Regions from separate parts of the Pseudoalteromonas sp. Angola-30 genome, predicted to be linked through region 3. Evidence: predicted binding sites of a transcription regulator. Region 3 holds the regulator's gene; each other region holds the start of a gene.
What was found. Region 3 encodes LexA, which represses DNA repair genes until DNA is damaged. Its sites were predicted from a motif close to TACTGTATNNNNATACAGTA; they were not measured.
Positions count from the first base shown of each region.

Region 1 (2,281 bases), on a different contig from region 3:
TTCTAGGGTGCTAAATAGAGCGCTATAAATGCCTAATAACTTAACACAATTGATATTACAAAAAAGGCCAACTAGGTTGGCCTTTTAAACATTTAACGCGAGCCACTAAACTCAGCCCACGACTCTATTAAATCTATAAAATCTTCAAAGCCACAACCACTCACTAGGCCATTTTCTTCAAGCATTAAGTCATCATCTTGATAGGCGACTAAATCTTCGCTGTCTTGGTGTAGAGCATGGGCTTCAAATAAGGCTTCGTCTTTAGAAAGTATTAAGTCTATCTCTTGGCCTTTTAACGTTATTGGCTCGTAACTTGTTTTTACCGAGCTAATAAGTGCTTGTGCCATCGCGACTTTTTCTTTGCCAATTTCTTCGTTTAACCAGCGGCCAATTAGGGCATGCTCGCTGCTTATTTTAATGCGCAGCCCACTAATAGGGTCACGTATAAATTGATATTCCATAATTTTTACTTTTAAAACGCTAATGCGCTAATTATACCCATAAATAGCCTTAAACACCGACCCTAAAACGCAAAATAGCGCCAATGGGCGCTATTAAATAGGTGACATAAAAGCTAACTTCGCGATCTAAAACGTGCAGCATCTATAATCGACCATAAATAAATAATAGGCACGAGTACGAAGCCTACTAATACATAAATAAGTGCGTAACTAATTATAATAGCTAGCGCAAAAAAGATAGCGGCTAAAATTCGCCCTTGTACCAATTGCCCTAAACCAGGAAAAAATATATTACACAACGCTGCAATAACATTACCGCCAGAACCTTGATCAGCCATACTCACCTCTGTAGTTAATTAATTTTAAGTTTTAGTTATTTACTTACTATCACACTTTATGCCAATTTATTAAAGCTTAAAAATCAAATAGTTAAATTACTACTAAATAACTGCTTTAGTATTTTTTACTAAATATAGGTCAATTTGATTATTTTTATTATTAATTATCGTTACTTAAGAGTACAAAAAAGCGACTAAGCGATTAGTTTTACAAGTATTTTTAGAATAGCTGTTCATAAAAACAGTATTTTATTTAGCCTAACAAAAACACCTGTTATACTGCCCTCATTATTGATTGAAAAGGCGTAACGATGGACGTTTCTGAATTACTCGATGGCTTAAATGACAAACAACGCGATGCCGTTGCAGCCCCACTACAAAACATGCTGGTATTAGCAGGTGCTGGTTCGGGTAAAACACGTGTTTTAGTTCATCGTATCGCGTGGTTAATGCAGGTTGAGCAAGCATCAGCCTATAGTATTTTTGCAGTTACTTTTACCAATAAAGCCGCTAAAGAAATGCGCACCCGTGTTGAAGAAACCCTAAAAGCCCCTGTCGGTGGTATGTGGATTGGTACTTTCCATGGTTTATCACACCGTATTTTGCGCGCTCATCACCGTGAAGCAAACCTGCCAGAAGCCTTTCAAATTTTAGACTCTGACGATCAACTAAGAATGATCAAGCGCTTATTAAAATCAATGAATATTGATGACAAAAAGTGGCCCGCCAAACAATTTGGCTGGTACATCAGTGCTAAAAAAGATGAAGCCCTGCGCCCTAAAGATATTCAAGCCTACGATATAAACGAGCAAATGATGCTACGTGTATATGCCGCCTATCAAGAGGCGTGTGACCGTGCAGGTTTAGTCGATTTTGCCGAAATACTGCTACGTAGCTACGAAGTACTTAAAAATAACCCTACGCTACTTCGCCATTACCAGCAGCGCTTTGCCCACATGCTGGTAGACGAGTTCCAAGATACCAATACCATTCAATACGCATGGTTAAAGCTACTTGCTGGTGATACACAAAGCATTATGATTGTAGGCGACGATGACCAAAGTATTTACGGTTGGCGCGGCGCTAAAATAGAAAACATTAAACGCTTTTTAACTGATTTTGACGCCGAAACTATTCGTCTTGAGCAAAACTACCGCTCAACCGCAACCATCCTAAAAGCATCTAATGCGCTAATTAAAAACAATTCAGAGCGCATGGGTAAAAGCCTTTGGACCGATGGTAACGAAGGCGAGCCTATATCAATTTATGCCGCCTTTAACGAGCTAGACGAAGCCCGCTTTGTAAGCAGCAAGCTACGCAGCTGGTTAAATGCTGGTAATGCGTTGCAAGACGCCGCTATTTTATACCGTAGTAACGCGCAATCTCGTGTACTCGAGGAAGCCATGCTTCAAGAAGGCTTAAAATACCGTATTTACGGTGGTATGCGATTCTTCGAGCGCCAAGAAATTAAAGATGCGCTAT
Region 1 covers NZ_JAQREI010000009.1:6,984-9,264, reverse strand. The annotation lists gene PSH54_RS12340 (YacL family protein) at 93-461, opposite strand; gene PSH54_RS12335 (hypothetical protein) at 575-799, opposite strand; gene uvrD (DNA helicase II) at 1,111-2,281, shown strand, end outside.
Region 1: a site for LexA is predicted at 1,027-1,046, ahead of uvrD (DNA helicase II). Genes of this name have one in related genera too.

Region 2 (2,281 bases), on a different contig from region 3:
CTACTCCAATACCTAATAAGCGCACCGGTTGCTGCATCCCGCGTTGATACGCCTTAGAGAGTAATTCAGTAAAAATAGCATTATTTAACTGATGATGAGCTTGATCAGCTGAGGTAACAACAAAGTTTGCAAACTTCACTTTTACACTTAGCTTATTAATACGATTTTGTAGCTGTTGCTTATTAAGGCGCGCTGTTAGCTCTTCCAGTAATTTAGGTAACTGATCTAAACATTCTTGTAGGCTATTTTTATTGTATTCATAGGTGTGTTCAACACTAAGCGATTTACGCACTCGCTCAGTGGTTACTTTACCAATATATTCGCCAGCACATTTTTGATAAAGCGATACACCAAAATTCCCCACATGCTGCTGCATCCAATTAACGCCTTTCTCGCGAACGTCTTTACCTGTGTATAACCCCTTTAAATTAAGCTTTTCGAGGGTTACTTTGCCCACTCCAGGGATTTTACCCAGCGGTAAATTATTTAAAAACGCATCAACTTCATCCGGTAAAACCACAAATTGGCCATTGGGTTTATTTTCGTCACTGGCTATTTTGGCAATAAACTTAATGGGAGCAACTCCGGCAGAGGCAGTAAGGCCGGTATCGTTATAAATATCTGCTCTAATTTGCTGAGCAATAAGCGTTGCGCTGCCTTTGCATGCAGTGCTGTTGGTTACATCTAGGTAAGCTTCATCAAGCGACAACGGCTCTATTTGGTCGGTATAGCGTTTAAATACAGCGCGTATTTGGTTAGAAATTTCTTTATAAACCGCCATGCGCCCAGGCACAATCACTAAATCGGGGCATAATTGCTTAGCGTGGTAGTTAGACATAGCCGAGCGAACACCATATTCGCGCGCTATATAATTTGCTGTAGAGAGCACGCCACGACGGCTATTGCCACCAATCGCTAAAGGCACACTGGCAAGTTTGGGGTTATCGCGCATTTCAACCGCTGCATAAAAGCAGTCCATGTCGATATGAATAAACTTTTTCATTACCACATAACAACTGTTTATTTATACAGCCATTATTAAGGATTCACTTTAATTAAGCAAGTCCATTAAAGCCTGTTTAACTTGCTAAAGTTAAAAGCGCTACTAGGTGTAGCGCGTTAAACCGTGCAAGCTTTAAACAGCTTTTTTAAAACGGCTGCTTAAAGCGCTTTGATTTTTTAAAGCAATGTAGCCAAAAAACAAACTCCAATAAAAACCCCGCAGCTAAAAGCATTATGCCGCCGGAGGCATTACCCATTGCATAGCAAGCAAAAGACGCTATAAAAACTAAACTGGCTAAAGCCCAATTAATTATATTTTGCATGTGTGTTCTCGTGTGTGTGTTGTCTGTGTTATTTAACTGTAGTCCTAAAAATAAATAGGTACAATCATCTTATAAAAAAACATGGCATTTATTGTCTTGAGCTACAAACACCATATTGATAACCTCATTCATTTAAAACTAAGAGTACACATACATGCAAAGGTTCAAAGATCTGCACCCTATTCATACCGATATCACCGTAGCATGGGCCGATATGGACGCCCTACAACATGTTAACAACGTGGTGTACTTGCGTTATTTTGAAATTGCGCGTATCGATTTTCTAAATAAAATAAATCAGTTTGATACAATAAAACCAGGTGGAATAGGCCCGGTGATTAGTGAAAACAATATTCGCTATAAACGTCCAGTGACCTTCCCTGATACCTTAACCGTAGGTATTACTATTTCAGATATAAAAAGCGACCGTTTTATGATGAATTACTCTGTATTTAGCCATGCTCAGCAAGCTATTACTACCACAGGCTATTCTCAAGTTGTTATGTTTGACTTTAAAACAGGACAAAAAGCGGCGATTTCAGAGCCATTACTATCGGCACTACACCAATTCGCTTAAGTAGGTTTATTGCGAATTGGTATTAATTATCCACTCTCAAGATCTTACATAATTTAAGGATTTTAAATGCAATACAGTCCGTTAGGCAGCAGCGGTGTTGATGTTTCTAGAGTATGCTTAGGCAGCATGACTTGGGGTAAACAAAATACCCAACAAGACGCCGATGAGCAAATAGCTTATGCCTTGGCACAAGGCGTTAATTTTATAGATACTGCCGAAATGTATGCCGTTCCTCCTTCACCAGAGACCTACGGTAAAACAGAGCAAATTATAGGTAACTGGCTAAGTCGCAATGCGCAAAAGCGCAGTGATATTGTATTGGCGACCAAAATTGCAGGCAATGGCTTGTCGTGGGTACGAGATGGCGGCGATATAACAC
Region 2 covers NZ_JAQREI010000002.1:482,095-484,375, reverse strand. The annotation lists gene dinB (DNA polymerase IV) at 1-1,003, opposite strand, end outside; gene PSH54_RS05170 (acyl-CoA thioesterase) at 1,480-1,902, shown strand; gene PSH54_RS05165 (aldo/keto reductase) at 1,969-2,281, shown strand, end outside.
Region 2: a site for LexA is predicted at 1,015-1,034, ahead of dinB (DNA polymerase IV). Genes of this name have one in related genera too.

Region 3 (2,281 bases):
CGCTTAGTTGATTTGGTATAAAAGTAAAACTGCGTTAAAGTTTGCGATGAAACTATAAGAGGGTAAAAAGCAGACAATGTCGGAAATTCAATTTTTAAATGTAGATCTAGAGCTTGAGTCTAAACAAGATATTAGCGCCCTAGTGGCAGACTTAAAGAAAAACGCGATGGTTTTGCATTATGACAAAGACGAATATCGTCAATTGGCGCGTATTGAAGCCTCAGGTGACATAACCACGCCAGACAAAGCAATCAACCACTTATGTGAATTAATAGAGTCGTGTTCACGTAATGCGCTTAAGCAGTGGCTAAGCTGTTCGCGCAGAACGTTTGATATAGGCTTTGAGTCGGGCACGTCACCTAAGTGTTTTAACCAAGCTCTACATGCAGATACACTACTACGTATATCTGCCATTGGCGCTGGTATGGAAATAACGATTTACCCTATCGAAAAGTAGCCATAGTTAACTATTTGCGCTCGACAACCGCTGCGGTCATTTTTGATACGCAGCAAAGCTCGCCGCGGCTATTGGTTATTTTTATTTCCCATACAGAGCTGCGCTTACCAATATGAAATGCACGAGTAACGGCGGTTAAAGTGCCATTTCGAGAGGCCTTTAAGTGGCTGGCGCTAATTTCCTGTCCAACACAATAAAATTTTGTAAAGTCCACTACAAAGTTAGCGGCGTAGCTTGCTATGGTTTCGGCAAGTACCACATTTGCGCCACCATGTACCATACCAATAGGGTTATGATGCTCAGGAATAGCAGGCATGGTAGCCACTAGGTAATCATCTCCTATTTCGGTTATTTCTATGCCCATGGTTTTCATTAGCGTGCCTTGGCCGTTTATTCCCTCATCTAACTGTTTGCAAAGCTCTAATGTAATGGGTTGATGCCAAATACTCATAATTACTCCTTTATATTGAAAGCAAATTTATAGCATTTTAAATACTGAACGTCTGTAATTACCTAAAATTTATCCAGGTGCGGTGTATTTAGCTATTTTAAAGCACAATTTAAATTTGCGATTTTTATTTAACTGTATATACTCACAGTTAAATGTACTGTATGGAAAACCAGTTGTATGCGACCATTAACTAAACGCCAAGCTCAAATACTCGAACTAATAAAAGTTTTTATTAAAGACACTGGTATGCCTCCTACACGTGCCGAAATTGCGCAAACACTCGGTTTTAAAAGTGCCAATGCCGCAGAAGAACACTTAAAAGCGCTTGCCAAAAAAGGTGTTATTAAAATGAAACCAGGCGCAAGCCGTGGTATTCAATTGGTTGAAGAAGAAGAGCCTGAGCAACTAGGTCTACCATTAATAGGTAGAGTTGCAGCGGGTTCGCCTATTTTGGCGCAAGAACATGTTGAGAGTCACTGTAAAATAGACCCACTTATGTTTAAACCAGCCGCCGACTTTTTATTGCGTGTTAACGGCATGAGTATGAAAGATATAGGTATTATGGATGGTGACTTGCTTGCCGTACACCGTACTCAAACAGCAGAAAACGGCCAAGTTGTGGTTGCACGAGTAGATGAAGACGTAACCGTAAAACGCCTAGAAAAAGCAGGCCGAAAAGTATTATTACACGCCGAAAACGAAGAGTTTACGCCAATTGAAGTAGACCTTGAAAACGAATCTTTTAATATTGAAGGGTTAGCCGTTGGCGTAATAAGAAATGCCGACTGGATGTAATTTTTAACTATTTTTAAGCAATATCTATAAATGCGCACTTTTTAGTGTGCATTTTTGTTTTAAAAACAAACCTTCCACCATCTCAAAGCGCCCTAAAATTATTTAGGCTGTAAACTTTTTTTCACTCATACTTTTATCTTCCTAGGCGTGTTACATCCCTTAATTTTGCTCGTATCTTGGCTGTTAAATAACAATTTAATACGCCGTCATTTAGTCAATTTTAAAATATCACTTGATTGTTTTTTATACTAAAACTTGCTTGTTGTACGTTTTTTAGCTAATCATTAATGTGCTGGACTAACAATAACTCACAGCTTTTTAGTTATGAGAACACACAATATACACAAACCTTTTGTTGTCCTAGCGATACCAATTAAAAATAAGATTGGTTAAAAAATAAAAATAACGAATTGGCGTTTAAGCCGTATGCCTCTTCGCTTTGCATTCGCAATAGCATCAAAGGAGCCGTCACATGGGTAAACTGACCTCTACCTTGTGGCTTGTGTTGATTATGTTCCCGCAGCAAGTGCTGGCTAATAGCCAATACAATATGCGCAAGGGCGTAACCGATATAAGTA
Region 3 covers NZ_JAQREI010000014.1:78,685-80,965, reverse strand. The annotation lists gene PSH54_RS15715 (hypothetical protein) at 77-457, shown strand; gene PSH54_RS15710 (PaaI family thioesterase) at 468-908, opposite strand; gene lexA (transcriptional repressor LexA) at 1,086-1,703, shown strand; gene coxB (cytochrome c oxidase subunit II) at 2,176-2,281, shown strand, end outside.